One region of the Gordonia sp. GONU genome, then DNA from elsewhere that is predicted to be linked to it. Evidence: predicted binding sites of a transcription regulator. Region 1 holds the regulator's gene; each other region holds the start of a gene.

Region 1 (5,761 bases):
CGGCGACGGTGCGGGCCACGTTGACGCCCTTGCCGCCCGGTTGGGCGCGGACCACACCGGCTCGCTGGACCTCGCCGCGCCGGAGCGGGGTGTCGAGTTCGAGGGTGCGGTCGACGCTGGGATTGGCTGTGACGGTGAGGATCATGCGATCACGACCTCGACGCCGCGGGCGGACAGGGCGGCCGAGAACCTCGGATCGATACCGGAGTCGGTGATCAGGACGTCGATGTCGTCGATGCCGGCGAATCCCGACAGCTCCTCGCGCTCCATCTTCGAACTGTCGGCGAGGACGACGACGCGTCGGGCCGCGGCAACCATCGCCGCCTTCACCGCCGCCTCGTCGGGGTCGGGCGTCGACAGACCGTGCGCTTCGCTGAGGCCGTTGGTGCCGATGAATGCGGTCGTCACGCGCAGCCGTCCCAGTGCGGCGACCGTCTCGGCGCCCACCGTGGCCTGGGTGAGTCCGCGGACGCGACCGCCCAGGGCGTGCAGACCGTCCGCATGGCGGCCGGCGAGCAACCCGGCGATCGGCAGGCTGTTGGTGATCAGCGTCAGATCGCGGTCCCGCGGCATGACCTCCGCGGCACGGAACGTGGTGGTGCCGGCGTCGAAGAGCACCGATCCGCCGTCGGGCGGCAGGAAACGGAGGGCGGCGCGGCCGATGGCGGCCTTCTCCTCGATCTGTTCGGTCTCCCGTTCGGCGATGCCGAGTTCACCGATCACCCGCATCACCTCGGGGCGGACGGCACCGCCGTGGACGCGCTGCAGGTGCCCGCCGCGTTCGAGAACGGCCAGGTCGCGCCGAACCGTCTCGCTGGTCACGTCGAACTTCGCGGCGAGCTCGGCGACCGAGGCGCGCCCTGCGACGCGAACCTCCTCGGCGATGGCCTGCTGTCTCTCCTCGGCGTACACACCGGCTCCGTTCTGATCGTTCCTGCTCACTCGGCCACCGCGAAATGTGGGAATATGTGGCTTTGAATGTTGTAGTAACTGTGTTTACGCCTTTTTATGTTGACAAGTCAAGCCAAATTTGTAACCGTGGTCACATGACGCAGATTCTGACGGGGACGCCGGTCGTCGGTGGTGTGGCTCATGGACCCGCACTGTGGCCGGGACGCCGTCCCGACCACAGTGCGGAGGCGCTCGGCGCCGGTGTCGAGATCTCCGAGGACCAGCGCCCGGAGGAGGTCGCACGATTCACTGCGGCGGCAGGCGTCGTCGCCGCGCGACTCCGTGAGCGCGCGTCGCAGAACACCGGCGTCGCCGCGGAAGTACTCGCCGCCACCGCCGGACTCGCGGAAGACCGCGGCTGGATCGGTGCGGCGTCGGCCCTGATCGCCAGGGGTACGCCGGCACCGTCGGCCGCCGTTGCCGCCACCGAACAGTTCGCCGCGGTGTTCACCAAGCTGGGCGGCCTGATGGCCGAGCGGGTCACGGACCTCAACGACGTCCGCGACCGCGTGCTCGCCGAGCTCCTGGGACTGCCCGAACCCGGGTTGTCCACGCCGGAGGTGCCCTCGATCCTGCTGGCCGACGACCTCGCACCCGCCGACACGGCCGGCCTCGACCCCACCACCACGATTGCCCTCGTGACGCGACTGGGTGGGCCCACCAGCCACACCGCGATCATCGCCCGTCAGCTCGGCATCCCGTGCGTCGTCGCGGTGTCCGGACTCGTCGGGATCGATGCGGGTACGGCGATCCTCGTCGACGGCACCACGGGTGAGATCGCCGTCGACCCCGATGACACCGCCGCGCGAGCCCGAGTCGAGGAGTATCGGCGTCACGCCGCTCGCGTCGCCGGATGGTCGGGTCCGGGTCGCACCGGCGACGGGGTGGAGGTGGCGATCCTGGCCAACGTCGCCGACGGGTCGTCGGCCCGCGCAGCAACCGATCACCCGGTGGAGGGTGTCGGACTGTTCCGTACCGAATTGGCCTTCCTCGAGCGCGCCGAGGAGCCTTCGGTCGACGAGCAGGCGGGCATCTATCGCGAGGTGCTGGACGCTTTCGACGGCCGCAAGGTGGTCATCCGCACCCTCGACGCCGGCTCGGACAAGCCGCTGCGCTTCGTGACCCATCCCGACGAGGCCAACCCGGCACTCGGTGTGCGCGGCGATCGAATCGCCTTGGCGCACCCCGAGATCCGCGCGCGCCAGCTCGACGCGATCGCCCGGGCGGCGCTGGAGGCCGACGCGCAGCCGTGGGTCATGGCCCCGATGATCGCCTCACCCGCCGAGGCGGCGACATTCGCCGCGCAGGTGCGCGAGCGTGGACTCGTCGCCGGTGTGATGATCGAGGTTCCCGCCGCGGCGATCCTGGCCCCGGCGATCCTGGCCGAGGTGGACTTCGTCTCGATCGGCACCAATGACCTCACGCAGTACACGATGGCCGCTGACCGAATGTCCGCCGAGCTCGCATCGCTGACCGATCCGTGGCAGCCGGCCGTGCTGCATCTCGTCGCAACGGTCGCCCGGGCCGGACGTGATCAGGGCAAACCGGTGGGCGTCTGCGGAGAGGCCGCGGCCGATCCGCATCTCGCCTGCGTGCTGGTCGGACTCGGGGTGACCTCGTTGTCGAGCGCTCCCGTCGCGGCGCCCGCGGTCGGCGCCCGGCTCGGCGCGGTCACCCTGGCAACCTGCGAAAACGCGGCGGCGGCCGCGCTGGCCGCCACCGATCCGGCTGCAGCTCGCGCGGCGGTCGCCGCGGTACTCGACAGTGACGAGGTCAGACTCGCCTCATTACGGTGACGACCTTGCCGAGGATGACGGCCTCGTCGCCCGGGATCGGGTCGAACAACTCGTTGTGCGGCATCAGCCAGACATGACCCTTCTGGCGTTTGAAGGTCTTGACCGTGGCCTCGCCGTCGATCATCGCGGCCACGATGTCGCCGTTGTCGGCCACGTTCTGCTGGCGGACGACGACCCAGTCGCCGTCGCAGATCGCGGCGTCGATCATCGACTCGCCGACGACCTTCAGCAGGAACAGCGATCCCTCGCCGACGAGCTCCCGGGGGAGTGGGAACACGTCCTCGACGGCTTCCTCGGCGAGGATCGGTCCGCCTGCGGCGATCCGGCCGAGCACCGGTACGAAAGTGGGTTCGGGCAGTGCTCCGCCGGTCGGCGAGGTCGGCGTCGGGGGTTCGCTCGGCGCGATGTTCACCGCCCGCGGACGGTTGGCATCACGTTTGAGAAGGCCCTTGCGTTCGAGCGTCCGCAGCTGATGGGCGACCGAGGAGGTCGAGGTGAGACCCACCTCGTCACCGATCTCGCGGATGCTCGGCGGGTAACCGCGTTCTCGCACGGATTTGCGGATCACCTCGAGAACTCCGCGCTGCCGCGGCGTCAGCGACGCCTCGGCAGCCGCCATGTCCGCCGGGGTGACGGGCTCGTCGGCGCCCCGCGCTCCGGTGCGCTTACCGCCGTCATCGCTCATGATCGGGTTCCTCTCGATTCCGAACGTGCTGGTAGATCGCTTGTCTTTCGACGAGCCTAGCCGAGAACGCCGACCGCATCAAACATTTGTTCGACGTGTCGCGAGACAATTGTCGGAGTGCCGTGCTACAAATCGAACATCAGTTCATCGAACGGATGATCGACATTCGAACAGTTCGACCGGGACGACGCGGTCCCACTCACGAACACCGTTCGACCGGATACACGGAGGGCACCATGCGCACCGCCACTCTCATCGACCCCGTCCACCTCGACCCCGCCCGGCACGACCCCGCCCGGCACGGCGGTCCCGTCCGCGGCGACGTCCTGGAGCGTCCGCGCCCGACACGTCGGGGAGACGCCCGGCGGCCCGTCGACAACCGTCCGGTGCCGGAATCGGCGGTCCGGGTCCGCCGCGTCGCGTCCACCCAGTGCGCGTCGCCGGTGGGTATGCGCGGTCGTGGACCGGTGGTCCCGGCGTGGCGTCCCGCCGAGGCGGCTCCCGCGGCCGTCATCCGCCGGCGTCGCCGCACGGCGACCGCTGTCCTCGCCGGCGTCGCGCTCGCCCTGGCCGTGTGGGTCATCGCGGTCGTCGGCCAGAACTACGCCGCGTCGGTCACGCCTGCCGCGGTCGGCACCGAGGTCGTGCACGTTCGGTCGGGTGACTCGCTGAGCACGATCGCCTCGCGGGTCGCCCCCGAGATGCCGCGTGAGGCCGTCGTCGACGAGATCATCCAGCTGAATGACCTCGCGTCGAGCGGGCTGCGCGTCGGCCAGCCGCTCCTCACCCCCCGGTACCACTGAGGCCGGGCGGTATCCTCGATGCCACAGGGACCAGCCGAGCACCGGCCCGGCATGCGGCGCGGCTGCATCAGAGCGTCCCGTGACCTGCGTGAGGATACGATGCGCTGCCCCTTCTGCAAGAACGACGACACCAAGGTCATCGACTCGCGTGTCGCTGATGAGGGGCAGGCCATCCGGCGCCGCCGCTCCTGCGTGGAGTGTGGGCGACGCTTCTCGACCGTGGAGAGTGCGGTCCTCTCGGTGGTGAAACGCAACGGCGTCACCGAACCGTTCAGTCGCGAGAAGGTGATGCGAGGTGTCCGGCGCGCATGCCAGGGGCGCCACGTCGCCGAGGACGCTCTCGCCCAGCTCGCCCAGCAGGTCGAGGACACCGTCCGCGCCAGTGGTTCGGCCGAGATCCCCAGCAATGAGGTGGGACTCGCGATCCTGAAGCCGCTGCGGGACCTCGACGAGGTCGCCTACCTGCGCTTCGCGTCGGTGTACCGGTCCTTCGACTCCCTCGAGGACTTCCAGCGCGAGATCGACGACCTCCGGGCCGCTTCAGCCGAGTCGGTCAAGAGTTCGTAGGACCCGCTTCTCCGACACCGGGAACGCGGTGCCCAGCCGTTCGGCGAACAATCCGACCCGCAGCTCCTCGACGAGCCACTGCGCCTCGTCGTTGACGTGCGCTTTCCGGTGTTCGGGTACCTGGGCCAGCCGCTGCGCCCACCGTTCGGTCACGCGGTCGATCACGGCGACTCCGGCCTGATCTCGCGCGGCGGAAGCCGGGAGTGCCGTCAACCGTGCCTCGGCGGCCGCGAGGTAGCGCGGCACGTTCTCCAGATGATGTCGCGGAGTGGCGGCCACGAATCCGTCGAAGACGAGGTTGTCGAGTTGTTCGGCGACGTCGTCGGCGGCGAGCGAACCCGCATGACGGTCGATCGCGGCGCGTACCGGCGCCACCGAGCCGAGCGACTCCACCGCGAGAGAGAAATACTCCGGAGCCGACTCGGTGATCCGTGGACGGATCTTCTCCGTCAGGGTGCGGAACGCCTCGGGTGAACGCACGGCGGACGCGGTCCCGGCGTGAAGGCCGGCGACGACGTCGCGGATCGCCCGGCGTGTGCAGTCGGCCAGCAATGTATCGAGATCCGCATAGGGACTCTGGCTCAACGCCAGCCGGCCGGCGGCGCCGAGCGAACTCGCCACGCGCCGGTGCAGTGGCGGGATCGCCAGGTCGAGGAGCGCGACGATCCCCCTCTCCGCCAGGCGATCTCGGGCCTGCTCCGACACCGCGTCGATCACGACCACCCCGCGTGTACGTCCGGCGTCGTCGGTGATCGCGTCGACGGTCGGGTACCTGGTGAGGCGCTGACCGGCGATGTCGACGGTCCGCTGCGCGGCGAGAGTGCCGATGCCGTCGTCGGTCCAGCTGCGATACAGCGTGCGTTTCACCGTCTTCGACGCCGCGGGCGTCGTCGCACGCTGAAGCTCGTCGATCGAGTCGGCACGCGCGGTGATCCGTCCGTCGTCGTCGGCGACCGCGA
Region 2 (5,761 bases), on a different contig from region 1:
ATGGATTCGGTTGGGCCGGATCCGGATCGGGTTGCGTCGGGCTCGGTTGCGTCGGGCTCGGTTGCGTCGGACTCTGCTGCGCAGGCGGGTTGGGTGTGCCGGCGGCACCACCGCCGAGCCCGATCGAGTCGTCCACCTTGCGCGGATCGATGGTCTCGGTGGGGTCGGGCTTCGGCTCGGGGTTGAGATCGGCCATCGGCTTCCCCGATGCCGGTGCCGGCTTCCCGACGATACGGGGCCGTCGCGGGTCGTCGACGATCATCCGCGCCGGATTGTCCGCCGGGATCATGCCGAGACGCGTTGCCTCCCGGGACAGTTCGGGAGCAGAGTTGCCGGATTCGTAGCTTCGCTTCAGCGCATCCCGCTGATCGATGAGCGACTGGTTCTCCGTCCGCTCGATGCCGAGCTTGTAGGAGTCCTGGGCCGACTTGGTGGACAGCCACAGGCTCAGACCGAGACCCAGGACGAGCAACGCGATCACCGGGACCACGAAAGGCGTGTGCTGCAACCGTTCCCGGAACGAGACGCCGGACATCGACAGACCACCACGGACCGCGCGGGGTGCGCTCGTACCGGCCGCCATGCGCTTGTGACGGCGATCCAGCGCACGCTGGGCCGCCCGCGAGCGCGTCGCCCGCTCGGATTCGATGCGCGCCCTCCGCGACCGCCGGGTGTCGCGTTCCTCCTCGGAACGTCCGGTGTCGGAACGCCTGCCGCCGGAACGTCCGGAGCCGGGACGATTGGGGGCCTCGTGCAGGATCGTCATGATCAGCCCTTCTTCTCGACTCTTTCGACCGCCCGGACTCGCACCGGTGCCGATCGCGGATTGGTGGTCAGTTCTTCCTCGTCGGGACGCTCGGCGCCGCGGGTCAGGAGGCGGAACTCCGCGGCGGTTCCCGGCAACTCGACGGGCAGACCGGGCGGCGAGGTCGAGGTCGTGCGAGCCGCGAACTCCCGCTTGACGATTCGGTCCTCGAGCGACTGGTAGCTCATCACCGCGACGCGTCCGCCGACCGTGAGCACGGAGAGTGCTGTCGGCAACGCCTCGCGGAGGACGTCGAGCTCGTGGTTGACCTCGATGCGCAACGCCTGGAAGGTCCGCTTCGCCGGGTGACCACCCGTGCGCCGCGTCGCCGCCGGGATGGTGGCGTAGAGCAGCTCGACGAGGCGTGCGCTGGTGGTGAACGGTTCCTTCTCCCGCTCGCGCAGCACCGCCGAGGCGATCTTGCCGGCGAAGCGCTCCTCCCCGTATTCGGAAAGGACCCGGGCCAATTCGCCGTGGCTGTAAGTGTTGAGCACGTCCGCTGCGGTGAGCGGGTCGTCGGGGTTCATCCGCATGTCCAGCGGGGCGTCCACCGAGTAGGCGAATCCCCGGCCGGCCTGGTCGAGCTGCATCGACGAGACACCGAGGTCGAACAGGGCGGCGTCGATGGATTCCTCACCGGCCTCGTCGAGGACATCGGCGATCTCGTGGAAGGTGGCCTGGTGCAGCGAGATCCGGTCCGCGTGCGGTTCGAGTCTGCGTCGAGCGATCTCCAGGGCCGAGGCGTCGCGGTCGATGCCGACGAGGTGCACGTTCGGGAACGTGTTCAGGATGAGTTCGCTGTGTCCGCCGGCACCGAGCGTCGCATCGAGGAACACGCGTCGGTCTTCGGATTCCAGTGCCGGGGTGAGCAATTCGACGATCCGCCGGCCCATGACCGGGATGTGGCCGAACTCGCCGGAGCGGCGAGTGTCGTCACCAGTGTCATCCACGGAGGGCCCCCATCGGCGTGTCGGCCATGTCGGTCGGCAGAGTCGGCGTTTCGGTGCGAAAGGACTTGTCGGAGTGTCGTGTCGCGGACGGTGGACTCTCGCCTCGTGCCGCGCCCGGATGGAGCGAGGTCCCGACCCGATCACGCACCTGGCGTTGGGGAAGTACGCCAGGGTCGGACCGGATCGGGGCCTCGTGCCACCCGAAGCCCGTGCACCGCTTCCGCCTCGTCCCCTCTCGGCTACAAGACCGCGTTCAGCGCGGCCGAGTTCGCCGCCGAGAAGTTCTCCTCGTGCTGCGACTGGTACTCGTCCCATGCGGCCGAATCCCAGATCTCGAGGTGATCGAAGCTGCCGAACACCACGCATTCCTTGGACAGTCCCGCGTAGACGCGATGGTCGGAGGACAGGCTGATCCTGCCCTGGCCGTCCGGTCGCTGTTCTTCCGAACCGGCGAAGAACGTCCGCTGAAACGCACGCAGGTCAGGGTCGTTGCGTGACGCCTCGACGATCCTCGCCGCGATCGCGTCGAACTCTTCGGTCCGGTACACCGACAAGCTGTGGTCTTGGCCCTTGGTGACCACTACCCCTCCTGCCAGTGCGTCGCGGAACTTGGCGGGCAACGTGAGTCGCCCCTTGTCGTCCAATTTCGGCGTGTAGGTGCCGACAAATCGCACGGACATGTCGACACCTCCTGCCCCTGGGTTCCACGCTCCGGATCGCCTCACCCAGTGATGCCACAGTACCCCACTTTCCTCCACTTTCCACCCCAGAGGCCCACACCAGCTCCCACGATCAGCAAATTCGCAGTTCAGGCACGCAAAATATTTGGAGCTACCTGCGTGTCCACGGCGATCCGCGTCCGCTGGACGTCGGTCAGGCGTGTGACAGACGCGTTGGATGAGGCGCCAGATACCCGTGCGACCTGCGTCTCCGCGCCGGTGGGGCAAGGTGGGGTGCCCGGGTGGGGGAAAGTGGGGCCTCCCTGTGGGGGAAGGTGGGGAACCCCGGTTGGAGGAAGGGGCCGGGAGTGGGTCACGGCGGGGAGAGCCGAGGGGAGGACAGACAAAAGAGCCGCGCACCCCGTGGGGTGCGCGGCTCTTCTACGAGTTGTGCCCGTCAGGCCGGCGGAAACCTACTCCTGCTCGAACCGACGGTTGAATCGTTCTTCCATCCGCTCCGACAGCTTGCGCTTGGAGCCCGATGACCCGGACTGTTTCTTGCCTCCCCCGCGTGGCGAGGACGTCGCGGAGTCGCCGAGGTCGTCACCCCAGAGGGCGAAGAGGCCGGCACCGAACATCACCAGGAAACCCAGGAGGCTGACGATCGGAAATCCTCCGATGTCGATCTTGACGATGAGACCGCCGACGAGCATCACGAGGCCGACGACGAAGATCGCCACCGCCTGTAGGCGACGACGGCCACTCGACTTGCCCAGCCGACGACGCTTGACACTGGACGCAAACTTGGGGTCTTCCGCGTACAGAGCGCTCTCGATCTGTTCGAGCATGCGTTGCTCGTGCTCCGAAAGTGGCACCGACCCTCCTTCTCCCTGATCCGCGACGCCGACGACGGTCAACCACGACCAGTGAGGCGTCTGCGCCTTATTCTCCCATGATACGAGGTGAAATCTGCCGCGACCACCATTACTCGCTGTTGCAGCGCCGGATGCACATACCGGTACGACAACGGAACGCCGAAAGTGTGTCCGGCCTCACGCTGTTCGCCCGATTTGGGGGTCCTCTGTCCCGAATTTGCCTTGCTCGTAAGCGATGACCAGGGTTTCGACCCGACGAAGGAAGTCGAGGACGAGGAGTCGCATGCCGGCGACACTGTCGGGGTCGAGCGTTCGGATGATCCCCGACTCGATCTTCATCCGCACGGGCGACAGCGCGGCGAAGCGCGCCGCCAGCGGCGCGAGTTCAGGGGCGACCACACCTATCCGGGTCCAGGCGTTCGACGTCTTACGGCGAGCGGGACCGATCGGTTCACCGATCGCGAGCGCGGCTCCGGCGGCACGGAGCGCGGCAAGATAGAACTGACGGAATCGCTCGGCGTCGTCCTCGACCCCGTCGGCGTTGTCGAGTAGGAGATGTGCGCGCTGGAGGAGGTCGCGCGCGCGTCCGACCATCACCGGGTCGACCGGGGCGGACCGGCGGGATGTGGGCCGACCGGGCATGGCATCCTCCTCACTCGCGGACGACGGTGGCCGGTGGCAGACGCTTCCCTCGTCCGCCACCGGACCGTCATGTCGTCGGGATGAACGCGAACAGCTTGCGGAGGCACATTCATCGAACACCCGTTCGACACGTTCAATATAGCTAGCGGCACGCGTCTCTTCAAGGCGTGGGTCCGCGACCCGCACCCTTCTACAACACCGCGTCCCGCGACCCGATTCCGCCGAGTCCGCCGCACCGAGAGGACAGTCACGCCAGATGGTCGGAGAACGCTTGGCCGGGTCGGTGCGGGCCCGCACGGCGAGCCGGAAGACGACCCGCCGGTGACCGTCCGCCTGGTGAACCTCAGTGGTCAGGACTCCCGCGTGTGGCTGGAGCCCGCGCTCGACGTCTACGTGACCGCGATGGGATATCCCCGTGGGACCGAGGTGCACCGTGCCGCCCTCTGGCGCGAGCACATCGCCCGGCCGGGCTGGCGCGCGATCGGCGCGGTCGCCACGCTGCCCCCGCACGAGGCGCAGGCGATGCCGACCGCCCGGCGTCGGGTCGGAACGCCCGTCGGCACAGGTCCCGACGACGTTCTCGTGGGCATCGCCTACGGGTACACGGGGGCGACCGGCCAGTGGTGGAATCAGCAACTCCGGCTCGGGTTGCGGCAGACCGGGCGCTCGCCCGCGGAGATCGAGATGATCGCCCGCGACTACTTCGAGCTGACCGAACTGCACGTACACCCGACCGCACAGGGACGCGGCATCGGCCAGTTGCTGCTCGCACGCCTACTCGCCGACCGGCCCGAACGCCACGTTCTGCTGTCGACCCCGGAGATCCCGGCCGAGCAGAACCGCGCGTGGTCGCTGTACCGGCGGATGGGGTTCTCCGACGTGCTCCGGCATTTCACGTTCACCGGCGACCCGCGGCCGTTCGCATTCCTGGGTCGTCCGCTCCCCCTGGATCTCCAACCGCCGTCGGCTGGTCCAGCACGACCCGCAGGATAGAGGACATGGCACACCCGGAAACGATCGCGCACGGCACAGGACCCGCATGAGCGGGCACGGCGAGCGGCGCGACGCGGTGATCGTCGGCGCCGGCCACAACGGCCTGATCGCCGCGGCGTATCTTGCGCAGGCCGGACGGGACGTCGAGGTGCTCGAACGCGACGAGATCCCCGGCGGCGCCGTGTCGACCGTCGAGCGATTCCCCGGTCATCGGATCGATCGCGGTTCCTCGGCGCACCTGATGATCCGGCACTCCCCCGTCCTCGACGACCTCGACCTCGCCGCGCACGGACTGCGTTACGTCGACTGCGACCCCTGGGCTTTCGTCCCGGCGACCGCGACCGCACCGGCGATCGTCTTCCGCACCGACCTGGAGGCCACCTGCGCCTCCATCGAACGGGCCTGTGGCGCGAAGGATGCCGCGGCGTACCGACAGTTCGTCGAGACGTGGACGCCGCGGTCGGCGGCCGTCATGGATGCGTTCTACCGGCCCGCGACCATGCGGCAGTTCGGCCGGGCGTTCAGCGGTCTCGGTTCGACCGCCAGCACCGAACGCACCGGCCTCATCGGACGCCGCAGCGGCGCGATGATGAACCTGACCGCCGAGCTCATGGCTTCGGGCGACTCACTCCTCGACCGCTATTTCGACTCCGAACAGCTCAAGGCGGGACTCGCCTGGTTCGGCGCCCAGTCGGGACCGCCGATGAATGCACCCGGTAGCGCTCCGATGGTCGGGTTCGCCGCGCTGATGCACCGCATCCCGCCCGGCCGGGCGATCGGTGGCAGCGGTGCGCTGACCGACGCGCTCGTCCACCGCATCGAGGCCGATGGTGGGCG
Region 3 (5,761 bases), on a different contig from region 1:
CACCGCCGACCACGTCGTGTTCGCCGCCGGCACCTACGGCACCAACAAGCTTCTGCTGGACATGCAGCAGAGCGGAACCCTTCCCGGGCTGTCGTCGCGTCTGGGCAAGGTGGTCCGCACCAACTCCGAGGCCGTCCTGGCCGCGACCGCCACCGACCTGAAGGTCGACTACACCGAGGGTGTGGCGATCACGTCGTCGTTCCACCCGAACGAACACACGCACATCGAGCCGGTGCGTTATGGCAAGGGCAGCAACCTGATCGGATTGTTGCAGGCGATGCTCATCGACGGCGACAGTCGTCTGCCGCGTCCGCTCGCGGCCCTGGTCGAGATGATCCGCCATCCGCTCGTGACGCTCCGCGGCCTGTCGGTTCGACGCTGGTCGGAACGCACGATCATCGCGCTGGTGATGCAGACCGCCGACAACTCGCTCGAATTGTTCGCCCGCCGAGGCCGTTTCGGTCCGATGCTGCGCAGCAAGCAGGGTGCCGGCGATCCCCCGCCGACCTGGATCCCCGTGGGCCACGAGGCGGTCCGCAAGATGGCCGACGAGATCGACGGCGACGCGGGCGGTTCCATCGTCGACTGGCTGAACATCCCGATGACCGCGCATTTCCTGGGCGGTTGCTCGATCGGACGGTCCGCCGCCGACGGCGTCGTCGACCCCTACCATCGTGTGTTCAACCACCCGGGGCTGCACATCGTCGACGGTTCGACGGTGTCGGCGAACCTGGGCGTGAATCCGTCGCTGACGATCACCGCGCAGGCCGAACGCGCACTCGCCATGTGGCCCAACGCCGGTGAGGCCGATCCACGGCCGGAGCTCGGCGCGTCGTATGAGCCGGTCGCCCCGGTGCCGCCGGTCCGTCCCACGGTCCCCGAGTACGCACCCGCCGCCCTGCGATTGCCGATCACGCCGATCTCGAACGCCGGCTGAACTCGCGACCCTGCTCGTTGAGCCGGTAGCGAGCGCCAGCGAGCCACCGCGTCGAAACGAGCCACCGCCCGACAACCGCTCGACGCCAACCACGCTCGTTGAGCCGGTAGCGAGCGCCAGCGAGCCACTGCCCCCGCTCGTTGAGCCGGTAGCGAGCGCCAGCGAGCCACCGCGTCGAAACGAGCCACCGCCCGACAACCGCTCGACGCCCAGGACTGGCTCGCTCACCACACCCCGGGTGGCCGCAGCTGGATGCTGATCCGGGCGCCGACGCCGCGCACCTTGGGCACCGCGTGTTCCCAGGTGCGCTGACAGCTGCCGCCCATGACCAGCAGGTCGCCCGACGACAGGGTGAACTTCAGCGACTTGCCACCGCCTCGCGGGCGCAGCATCAGTGGCCGCGGGGCTCCCAGGGAGACGATGGCGACCATCGTGTCGTGGGTGGACGCCCGGCCGATGCGATCACCGTGCCAGGCGACCGAGTCGTTGCCGTCGCGGTAAAGGCTGATGCCGGCGGTCGCGAACCCCTCGGGCAGCTCGTCCCGGTAGTGGCGGCTCAAGGCCGCACGCATGTCGGTGATCAACCCGTCCGGGAACGGATCGTCCTTCTGGTAGATCGAGACCAGCCGCGGGACGTCGACGACGCGGTCGTACATCTGACGCCGTTCGGCCCGCCAGGGGACGTTCTCGCGGAGGCGGTCGAAGAGTTCGTCCGGCCCGCCGATCCACCCCGGGCACAGGTCCACCCACGCACCGTCGGTGAGCGGACGCCGCGTCATCGAAGTCGACAGGTCGCCGAGCGCCGGTTCTGCGGCGACCTCGGCGAACAACGAGCCCTGGATGCCGATGGACATGTCGCCACCATACACCCGCATCGAACGCGCGTTCGATAATTGGGGTTCAATCGCTGCCCCGATGTCGGCCGGCTGACGGCTGCCCACTGCCGGCTGAGCCGGTACCGAGCGAAGCGAGGCACCGCGTCGAAGCCCCCGCACCGCCACCCCCACTGCCGGCTGAGCCGGGACCCCCACCGCCGGCTGAGCCGGTACCGAGCGAAGCGAGGCACCGCGTCGAAGCCCTCGCACCGCCACCCTCATGGGTCGATCATGAGCCTCAGCTGCCCACCCTTCATCGCGAGGCCGGGCAGCAATTCCATTCTCCCTTCGACGAGCGCGCGACGCTTTGCACGCGACCAACCGTGCAAGCGGCGTTCGGCCGCATGCGCCTCACCGATATGCGGGAACTCTCTTTGATAGACGAGACGAACAGGAAGCCGTGAGCGCGTGTACCTCGAACCTTTCCCACTCATGTGCTGGTTGACGCGGTGCTCGACGTTGCGCGTGCTGCCGACATACAGACTGCCATCGGCGCACTCGAGGATGTAGACGAAGCCGGACATGGATCGACTGTGGACGATGGCGAGGCCTGCGGCACTGTCGTATCCACAGGTAGTAGCTCGATCCCCAGCGGGTTCGACGTCGGCTTGCAGGTGGCTTCGACGCGGTGCCTCGCTGCGCGAGGAACCGGCTCAGCCAGCAGTGGGGGCGCCTCGGCTGCGCGAGAAACCGGCTCATCCAGCAGTAGGGCGCCTCGCTTGCGGGGTGGCTTCGACGCGGTGCCTCGCTGCGCTCGGTACCGGCTCAGCCAGCAGTGGGGGCGCCTCGGCTGCGCGAGGAACCGGCTCAGCCAGCAGTAGGAACCGGCACGGCACCGGGCTACTCCCCGCCGAGGTGCCCGCTCAACCGGCCGTGCCGTTCGGCGCTGGCGTCGTTGAGCCCGACGATCGTGACGTCCTTGCCCTTGGCCTCGTACTTGGTGGTGATCGCGTCGAGGGTCGCCACCGACGACGCGTCCCAGACGTGCGAGTCGCTGAGGTCGATGACGATGTGGGACTCGTCGGCGGTGTAATCGAACTGGTAGACGAGGTCGTTGCTCGAGGCGAAGAACAGTTCGCCCCGGACCTTGTACACGCGCGTGTCGGCGTCGGGTCCGGCGACCTCGACCACCTCCGTCATATGCGCGACGCGACGGGCGAACAGCACCGACGCGGTCAGCACGCCGACGACGACGCCGTACGCCAGATTCGACGTCGCGACCGTCACCGCGACCGTCGCCAGCATCACGACGGTTTCCGACTTCGGCATGCGGCGCAACGTCTTCGGGTTGATGCTGTGCCAGTCGAAGGTGCCGACCGACACCATGATCATCACGGCGACGAGCGCGGCCATCGGGATCTTGGCGACCACATCACCCAGTCCCACAACGAGTATCAGCAGGAAAACGCCGGCCAGGAACGTCGAGATCCGGGTGCGTGCACGGGATTCCTTGACGTTGATCATCGTCTGGCCGATCATCGCGCAACCGCCCATGCCACCGAAGAGGGCGGTCACCGTATTGGCGACTCCCTGCCCGACGGCTTCGCGGGACTTGTTGGAGTGGGTGTCGGTGATGTCGTCGACGAGTTTCGCGGTCATCAGCGACTCGAGGAGACCGACGACGGCCATCGCCAGACCGTACGGCGCGATGACGGTGAAGGTCTCCCAGGTGAACGGCACGTCGGGCACCAGCAGCGTCGGCAGGCTGTCCGGGAGTTCGCCCTCGTCACCGACATTCGGCACGTTCAGGCTCGCGATCAGGGCCACCGCGGTCAGCAGCACGATGGCGACCAGCGGCGCGGGCACCACCGTCGTCAGGCGCGGGAACAGGACGATGATCGCGATACCGGCGGCCACCATCGGGTACACCAGCCACGGCACGCCCAGCAGATGCGGCACCTGCGCGGAGAAGATGAGGATGGCCAGCGCGTTGACGAAGCCGACCATCACACTGCGCGGGATGAATCGCATCAGCTTGGCGACCCCGAGCGCACCCAGCAGGACCTGGAAGATGCCACCGAGCAGCACCGCGGCGATCAGGTACTGCAGGCCGTGACTCTCCACGAGCGGTGCGACGACCAGCGCGACCGCACCGGTCGCGGCCGAGATCATCGCGGGTCGTCCGCCGACGATCGCGATGGTCACCGCCATCGTGAACGACGCGAACAGGCCGACCCGCGGGTCGACGCCGGCGATGATCGAGAACGAGATCGCCTCGGGGATCAGGGCCAGCGCGACGACGAGTCCGGCGAGGACCTCGGTGCGCAGCCGACTCGGTGAGCGCAGCGTCAGCAGGACGGACTGGTGGTCGGCCGGCGAGATGGTGGCTGATGACATCGTGTCGGGGGCGGTCTGCGCGGACTTCCGCACCGCGGACTCCTCTGTATCGGGGTGGTGAACCCGCGGAACTCTACTCGTCCGCGACCCGACACTCACATCGTCGGACGGTCCGCCCCTCCGCCGCCGCATCGCTCGCCGCGCGATTGGCCTGTTGCCCTACAGAGAACACCCGCGCCACGGGGTGTGAAGTGGAACACAGCACAGTTGCGGCGACGATGCTTAAATCGATTCGTTATAAATCACGAGGGGGAAACTCGATGAAACGCTCCGGTGTCGCCGGTTTGTTGGTTGCTGCCGCCATGCTGATCCCGATCGCTCCGGCGACGGCCAACCCGGTCGACGACCTGTTCGGCAGCGCCAGCGGCAGCCTGGACTCCGGAAGCGCCGCGCTGGGGTCGTCGGGCGACAAGGTCACCCACTACGGCAAGCTCGGCCGCGCGGGCGCGCCGAACGGCGTGAAGTCGATCAACGTCTGGGCCTACAACCCGAAGGGCGCCAAGGAGACGACGCCGGGCACCTTCGCGAAGAACTCGCGCCTCGGCGTGCGCTGGAACTCGATCATCGACTCCGGTCCCATCGTCGACGGCAACGAGTGCCGCATGGAGGTCCGCCTCGCCGGACCGAAGGTGCCCAAGGAAGCGGCGCTGTACAAGACGCAGGACTGCACCGCGGTGAAGTCCTACTTCTTCAAGGGCGGCGGCAACTTCACGATCCGCGTCACCGACCTGATCTCGGGCGCATCGAACAGCATCGCGTTCTCGGTCGAGTGATTCACCGCCGGTCGGCGAGACACAGCAGAGTGCGGGGTGCGTGCTGGAAACCAGCACGCACCCCGCACTGTGTGTGAGGGGCTGCGGCAGTCACCCCGCCGCGACGTCGAACTTCTCCCCGGTGAGACGTTCGGATTCGGCCCAGAGCCGCGCGCGGAACGACTCGTCGTCGGCGACCTTCTTGTACTTGTTCCGGCCGGGTGCGCCGTGGAGGCCGAAGAATTTGGTCGGCCCGAAGTAGGTGCCGGATTCGAGTCCCGACATGGTGGCGGCGTACAGCTGCGGCAACGCCCCGTCGGCGGCGGACTGCGCGATGGGCAGCTTGTTGCCCAGCTTCATCACCACGTCGGTGATGTTCTCGCTGCGGCCCTGCAATTCCGTTGCGGCATAACCGGGGTGGGCGATGAACGACTGCTTCGACGAGCCGGCGTCCTTGAGTCGCTTGGCGAGCTCGAGCCCGAACATGAGATTGGCCAGTTTGGAGTCGCCGTAGGCCTGCCAGCGGCGGTAGCGGCGCTGCTCCCAGTTCAGGTCGTCGAGTTGGATCTTCCCGATCTGGTGCACGCCCGACGACACGGTGACGACGCGGTCGGTGATCTTCGGTAGCAGCAGCGCGGTGAGCGCGAAGTGACCGAGGTGGTTGGTGCCGATCTGCATCTCGAAACCGTCGGCGGTGCGCCGCAGCGGTACGGCCATGAGTCCGGCGTTGTTGATGAGGACGTCGGCGCCGGTGAAGCTCGATGCGAAGGAGCGGACCGAGGTGAGGTCGGCGAGGTCGAGTTCGGCGACGGTCGCGTTGGGTCCCAGCTTCGACGCGACGGCGTCGGCCTTGGTGGTGT
Region 4 (5,761 bases), on a different contig from region 1:
GTGACGCCTTCGCCGGCGGGCTTGAGACCGGTGAAGCCGGCGCCCTCGCCCGCCCGGTGAACCCTGACCAGGGTCTCGAGGAACCACCGGTCGGCCACCTCGCGGGCCTCCCCGCCGGCGGCACGGACACGCAGGACCTTGTCGAAAGCGGCCCGGATCTCGTTCTCGTCGCTGGGCTGGACCCACTTGAGCGCGATGTTGACGTTCCCGCTCTCGAGCGCCCGGCGGCCGTCGGTGGCGGCTGGGCCGTTCTCGGTGTCGCAGTGGGCGGAGGCATCGCGTGCGAACAGCGCGAGAAGCCGGTGGACCGCGGTGCTGATGCTCATGGCGGGCTCCTTTCCTTGGTTGCCTACCAGGTGCAATCACCAAACTAGACCGGTGTCCGTCCTGGCTCCATGACCTAGGTCAAGAGCCGCCGGACCGCCGCTCGAGGCCCTCGAGATCCAGCAGGTCGACCTCGGCACCACGCACATCGATCAGTCCCTCGCGCTCGAGCGCCGCGAGCCGTCGGCTGAGCGTCTCGGGGATGGTGCCGAGATAGGTGGCCACGTCTTTCTTGGACACGGGCAGCCGAACGGTCAGCGCTCCGTCGAGGCTCCGCGTCGCCGGCAGGTCAAGGAGGTAGGACGCGATGCGGGCGCTGACGTCGACGAGGGTGCGGGCGGCGAGCCGCCGCTCGGTCTCCTGTAGTCGCGTCGCCAGCGAGTGGAGCATCGCCACCCCTATGTCCGGGTAACGGTGCACGAGCTCGGTCAGCATGCTGTGGTCGAACACGCACATCGTGGAGCTCTCGAGGGCCATGTAGTCGTTCTCCGGCCGGGCACCGGTGAGAAAGCCGACCTCCCCTTCGACGTCGCCGGGCCCCAGCAGGCGCAGCGTGACCTCACGCCCGTCTTCGGCGGTGCGCCCGACTTTGACCAGGCCCTCGTGCACCACGAACAGCTTGGCGGTGTCCCGGCCCGCCCACACGAAAGTCTCGCCGCGGCCCACGCGTACAGGTCGTGCCAGCGATGCCACCTCGTCCTGCTGGTCGTGGCTCAGCCGGGAGAACAGCGGAACCCTGGCCACGCAGGATTCACCGTGGTGGTGGTGCTCGTGCGGCCGGTTCATCGAAGCTCAGTGTAGGTGCGCGTGCGAGCGGTCGTGGGAGTGTCGTGCATGGCCCGATGGCCTCCCGCCCGGCAAGAGAGGCGTCGCCTGCGCCCCTCGCAAGGGCACCTGGCTAACCCCGCCCACTACCGGCAGGTTTGTGCTGGGCCTTCGGCGACGTACCGGTCTTGAACGTCGGTATCGCCACCGACGACGATACCCCCGCAGCGGTGAAGCTCGCCGCGATGCGCTGGATCGCGCGGGCTCTCGGCGAAGACGGCAGTGGAAGTGGACGTGACGCCCAAAGGATTCGAACAGGTCTTGGAGGTTGTGCTTAGGGGCGGTTCCGGTGCTGAGAGTCGTTCACGCCGAGGCGAACCCGACGACACCGAACACCACTGGATCAACGCGGAGCTCGGTGTGATCGACTCTGAGGTGTCGGCCGAGACTTGCGAAACATCGCTCCAAGGCGGTGCTGGTGGAGCCGATGACGGGAATCGAACCCGCGTATTCAGCTTGGGAAGCTGATGTTCTGCCATTGAACTACATCGGCGTGCGAGCGCTGGGCTCGCGTCCGAAAGCCTAGCAAACCGGCGTCGGGGTCTTCGCGAGCGGCGCGAAGATTCTTTCCGAGCCGGGGTTGCGCACCGGCGCGGACGCCCGTACTATCGAACATAGTTTCGAGTAAAGCCATGATGACGGGGGTTAAATCATGGCTTTAGGCGAGCCATCTGCATCACAGCCACTTCTTCTCGACCAGTACGAGCGTCTACACGCGCTGCTGGACGAGATCAGCGAGACGGCGTCCACGGACTGTTCCGACACAGACCTGCTCAAGGTCGCGATGGAGCACGAACGCGCCGAGCGTCGCATGCTCACGTCGTTCGCCGCCCACATCATCGACATCGACGAACGCTCCGCATACCGGAAAGCCGGCAGCCAGACCGTCACCAACTTCGTCACCAGCGTGCTCAACCGCAGCGGAGAGGCCACCCGGCTACTCAACCGCGTGTGGGCGATCGGCAAGTTCCCCGACATGCAGGGCGAGGCACTCGAGCCGCGATTCCCGGAGACCGCCAAAGGTGTTGCCCAAGGCGAGATCTCGGGGCGGAACGTCGACGTCATCGTCGAGGTGATGAAGAAGGTCCCGGCCGCCGCAGACCCGGCGGACCGTGAAGCCGCCGAGGCGACGCTTGCGCATTACGCCCGCGACTACGACCCGTCCTCGCTGCGCGAACTCGGCGGGCGGATTCTCGCCCACCTCGATCCCGACGGAACCCTGACCGACGACCGCGACCGTGCCCGAATGCGCGGCATGCGCCTCGGCCCTCAGGACGCACAGCTGATGTCCAAGCTCACCGCCGACCTCGACCCCAAGACCCGGGCGATGCTCGACGTCGTACTGGCGGTGTGGGCAGCGCCGGGCATGAACAACCCCGACGACCCGGAGTCACCCGTCGGAGACCCCGGCAGTGCTGATCCCGATGCCCTCGCGGCCGCTGCCGAACGCGACAACCGGTCGACCGCGAAACGCAACCACGACGCCTTCTCGGCGTTGCTCCGGTACGCACTCGACGACGGCGCGCTCGGTCGTTCCCATCACGGACTGCCGCCGCACGTCATCGTCACGATCACCGAATCGGCGCTCCGCAACCGGGCCGGGGCTCCCGCGCGCACCGCGACGGGGGCGCTACTCCCGATCAAGGATGTCGTCGAACTCGCCGCCGAGTCGCAGCAGTACCTCGAGGTATTCCGCGACCACACCAGTGAGGTCCTCTACCTCGGACGGGCCAAGCGCCTGGCATCCCGGGCGCAGCGGATCGCCGCGGTGGGTCGCGATGGCGGCTGCACGTGTCCACGCTGCACGCGGTCGTCCTTCGACTCCGAACTGCACCACGTGGCCGAATGGACAGCCGACGACGGCCCCACCGACATCGACAACATGACCACCGCATGCGGACCGCACAACCGTGCGGTCGGCCCCGGCGACGACCAGTGGGCCACCACGATCGCCACCGATGGGGTCGACGCAGGTCGCGTCGTCTGGCACCCGCCGACGTCGCACCCGGATCAGACCCCGAAGGTCAATCACGCCAACCGCACCGACGAGGTCCTCAACCGGATGCGAGCCGATGCCCGTCGACGCCGGTCGAGTGGTCACGGGCAGGACGAGGCGTCTGGGCCGACGGACACCGGCGCAGATCCACCCTGACCATTCGATAACCTCGACACCGTGCTGCTCTCCGACCGCGACATCCGCTCCGAGATCGCTGACGGGCGCCTCGCCATCGATCCATTCGATCCTGCGCTCGTCCAGCCCTCCAGCGTCGACGTCCGGCTCGACAGTCTGTTCCGCGTGTTCAACAACACCCGGTACACCCACATCGACCCGGCCCAACGCCAAGACGAACTGACCACCCTCGTCGAACCGACCGAGGGTGAGCCCTTCGTGCTGCACCCGGGTGAGTTCGTGCTGGGCTCCACCCTCGAGGTGTGCAGCCTGCCCGACGACCTCGCCGGACGCCTCGAAGGAAAGTCCTCGCTCGGGCGGCTCGGCCTCCTGACCCACTCGACCGCCGGCTTCATCGACCCCGGCTTTTCCGGACACATCACCCTGGAACTCTCCAATGTGGCCAACCTGCCGATCACGCTGTGGCCTGGCATGAAGATCGGCCAGCTGTGCCTCATCCGCCTCACCAGCCCGGCCGAGCACCCTTACGGCAGCGCGAAGGTCGGCTCGAAGTACCAGGGGCAACGCGGACCCACCCCGTCGAAGGCGTACCTGAACTTCCTCAAGAACGACTGAGAAGTTCACCCGACCGATCACCACACGCAACGCCGCGGTTGGTTCACGGCACACCCGCCTGGGTAATCGTTGCGACCATGAAGCTCACGGTGATCGGATGCGGATACCTCGGCGCGACGCACGCGGCCTGTATGGCCGAGCTCGGACACGACGTCGTGGGCATCGACATCGACCCGCGGAAGGTCGAACGCCTGCAGGCCGGTGACGTCCCGTTCTTCGAACCCGGGCTCTCCGACATCCTTCGCCGCAACCTCGACGCCGGACGGCTTCGATTCACCACCGACCACTCGATCGCCGCCGACCACGCCTCGGTCCACTTCATCGGCGTCGGCACCCCGCAGGAGGACCGCGGACACCGCGCCGACCTGTCCCACGTCCACGCGGCCGTCGACACACTGGTTCCCACACTTCGCGGCCAGCACGTCCTCATCGGCAAGTCCACCGTCCCGGTCGGCACGTGTGAGGAACTGTCGCAACGGATCTCGCGACTCTCGGCGCCGGGCGCCGACGTCGAGCTGTCGTGGAGCCCCGAGTTCCTGAGGGAGGGTTTCGCCGTCGAAGACACCCTGTCGCCCGACCGGCTGGTCCTCGGTGCCGGACGGCTCGTCGACGACCCGCAGGCCGCACCGGCGGTGTCGCTGGCCGGCGAGGTGGTCCGAGACATCTATCGCGAGGTACTCGAAACCGGTGTGCCTCTGATCGAGACCGACTGGGCCACTGCTGAACTCGTCAAAGTGTCTGCCAATGCGTTTCTCGCCACCAAGATCTCGTTCATCAACGCGATGAGTGAACTGTGCGAGATCGCCGGTGCCGACGTCGGTACGCTCGCCGACGCCATGGGCCACGATCCCCGGATCGGCCGGCGGTTCCTCAACGCGGGACTGGGCTTCGGCGGCGGCTGCCTACCCAAGGACATCCGAGCGCTGACCGCCCGCGCCGACGAGATGGGCGCCCCTCGCGCGGTCGGGTTCCTGCGCGAGGTCGACGCCATCAACATGCGTCGGCGCAGCGCCGCCGCCGAACTCGTCGCCGAGGCGCTCGGCGGAGAAGCGTTGGGCCGCAATGTCGCCGTACTCGGTTCCGCCTTCAAACCCGAGAGCGACGACGTCCGCGACTCTCCCGCGCTCGCCGTTGCGGGCCGTCTCGCGCTGGACGGGGCCTCGGTCACCGTCTTCGACCCGCAGGCAATGGGCAATTCGCGCCGGGTGCAGCCGACGCTGGGCTACGCGGCGTCGGCGCGCGAGGCCTGCGATCGCGCCGATGTCGTCGTCATCGCCACCGAATGGGCGGAGTTCGTCCACATGTCACCCGACGAGCTCGCGCCCGTGGTCCGCCACAAGCGCATCGTCGACACCCGTCGTTGCCTCGACCCACAGGCCTGGCGGGACGCCGGGTGGGACTACCGGGCGCTGGGCGGTCCGGTGCCGGCGCGAAAAATTGGGACAACAAGTTCGTTCACGCAGGTGAACGGGGCTTCGTCGAAAGCGGTTCCCCGAGTGGACGTGTTAGGTTAACCCCGCGATTGACGGGGGCACCTTCTCGCCGTGGGGGCGTGTAGGGCGAGGTGCACACAAGTGCAGGAATTGATCAGATGACCGACACGGTGTTCGATGCGGCCCTGGGGCCGGCCTCTGCGTCTGCAGAGGTCTCGGTTCATCCCGCCGTGCTCGACGACGTGCGGGCCACACTCCGTCAGCGCGGGCTCGACGCCCCTGAGGTGGTACTGCTGGGTCTCGACGGGAACGGTTGCGTGTCCGTCGGGCGGTTCGACACCTCCCGGGGCGCGGTCGCCGACACCTATTCCGACGTGGCCCTGTCCGTCGGTGCGCTCGACCGCGCCATCGCCGACCATCTGATCAAGATCGG

Evidence for each region. Region 1 encodes LexA, which represses DNA repair genes until DNA is damaged. Its sites were predicted from a motif close to CGAACANNTGTTCG; they were not measured.
Region 2: a site for LexA is predicted at 4,045-4,058, ahead of NWF34_RS05495 (SAV_6107 family HEPN domain-containing protein). Genes of this name have one in related genera too.
Region 3: a site for LexA is predicted at 1,813-1,826, ahead of NWF34_RS22660 (alpha-ketoglutarate-dependent dioxygenase AlkB). Genes of this name have one in related genera too.
Region 4: a site for LexA is predicted at 1,759-1,772, ahead of NWF34_RS17425 (DUF222 domain-containing protein). Genes of this name have one in related genera too.

Annotation. Positions count from the first base shown of each region.
Region 1 covers NZ_JANRHB010000001.1:210,728-216,488, reverse strand. The annotation lists gene pfkB (1-phosphofructokinase) at 1-145, opposite strand, end outside; gene NWF34_RS00965 (DeoR/GlpR family DNA-binding transcription regulator) at 142-912, opposite strand; gene NWF34_RS00960 (phosphoenolpyruvate--protein phosphotransferase) at 1,047-2,747, shown strand; gene lexA (transcriptional repressor LexA) at 2,725-3,432, opposite strand; gene NWF34_RS00950 (LysM peptidoglycan-binding domain-containing protein) at 3,669-4,235, shown strand; gene nrdR (transcriptional regulator NrdR) at 4,335-4,802, shown strand; gene hrpA (ATP-dependent RNA helicase HrpA) at 4,776-5,761, opposite strand, start outside.
Region 2 covers NZ_JANRHB010000004.1:72,613-78,373, forward strand. The annotation lists gene NWF34_RS05475 (hypothetical protein) at 1-766, opposite strand, end outside; gene rsmH (16S rRNA (cytosine(1402)-N(4))-methyltransferase RsmH) at 769-1,755, opposite strand; gene mraZ (division/cell wall cluster transcriptional repressor MraZ) at 1,995-2,435, opposite strand; gene NWF34_RS05490 (DUF3040 domain-containing protein) at 2,888-3,289, opposite strand; gene NWF34_RS05495 (SAV_6107 family HEPN domain-containing protein) at 3,467-3,931, opposite strand; gene NWF34_RS05500 (GNAT family N-acetyltransferase) at 4,253-4,924, shown strand; gene NWF34_RS05505 (NAD(P)/FAD-dependent oxidoreductase) at 4,971-5,761, shown strand, end outside.
Region 3 covers NZ_JANRHB010000040.1:20,103-25,863, reverse strand. The annotation lists gene NWF34_RS22665 (GMC family oxidoreductase N-terminal domain-containing protein) at 1-937, shown strand, start outside; gene NWF34_RS22660 (alpha-ketoglutarate-dependent dioxygenase AlkB) at 1,162-1,791, opposite strand; gene NWF34_RS22655 (GIY-YIG nuclease family protein) at 2,031-2,336, opposite strand; gene NWF34_RS22650 (SulP family inorganic anion transporter) at 2,653-4,149, opposite strand; gene NWF34_RS22645 (hypothetical protein) at 4,410-4,922, shown strand; gene NWF34_RS22640 (oxidoreductase) at 5,013-5,761, opposite strand, start outside.
Region 4 covers NZ_JANRHB010000021.1:41,935-47,695, reverse strand. The annotation lists gene NWF34_RS17440 (DUF6448 family protein) at 1-326, opposite strand, end outside; gene NWF34_RS17435 (Crp/Fnr family transcriptional regulator) at 406-1,110, opposite strand; tRNA gene NWF34_RS17430 (tRNA-Gly) at 1,569-1,642, opposite strand; gene NWF34_RS17425 (DUF222 domain-containing protein) at 1,802-3,301, shown strand; gene dcd (dCTP deaminase) at 3,323-3,895, shown strand; gene NWF34_RS17415 (UDP-glucose/GDP-mannose dehydrogenase family protein) at 3,973-5,409, shown strand; gene NWF34_RS17410 (hypothetical protein) at 5,487-5,761, shown strand, end outside.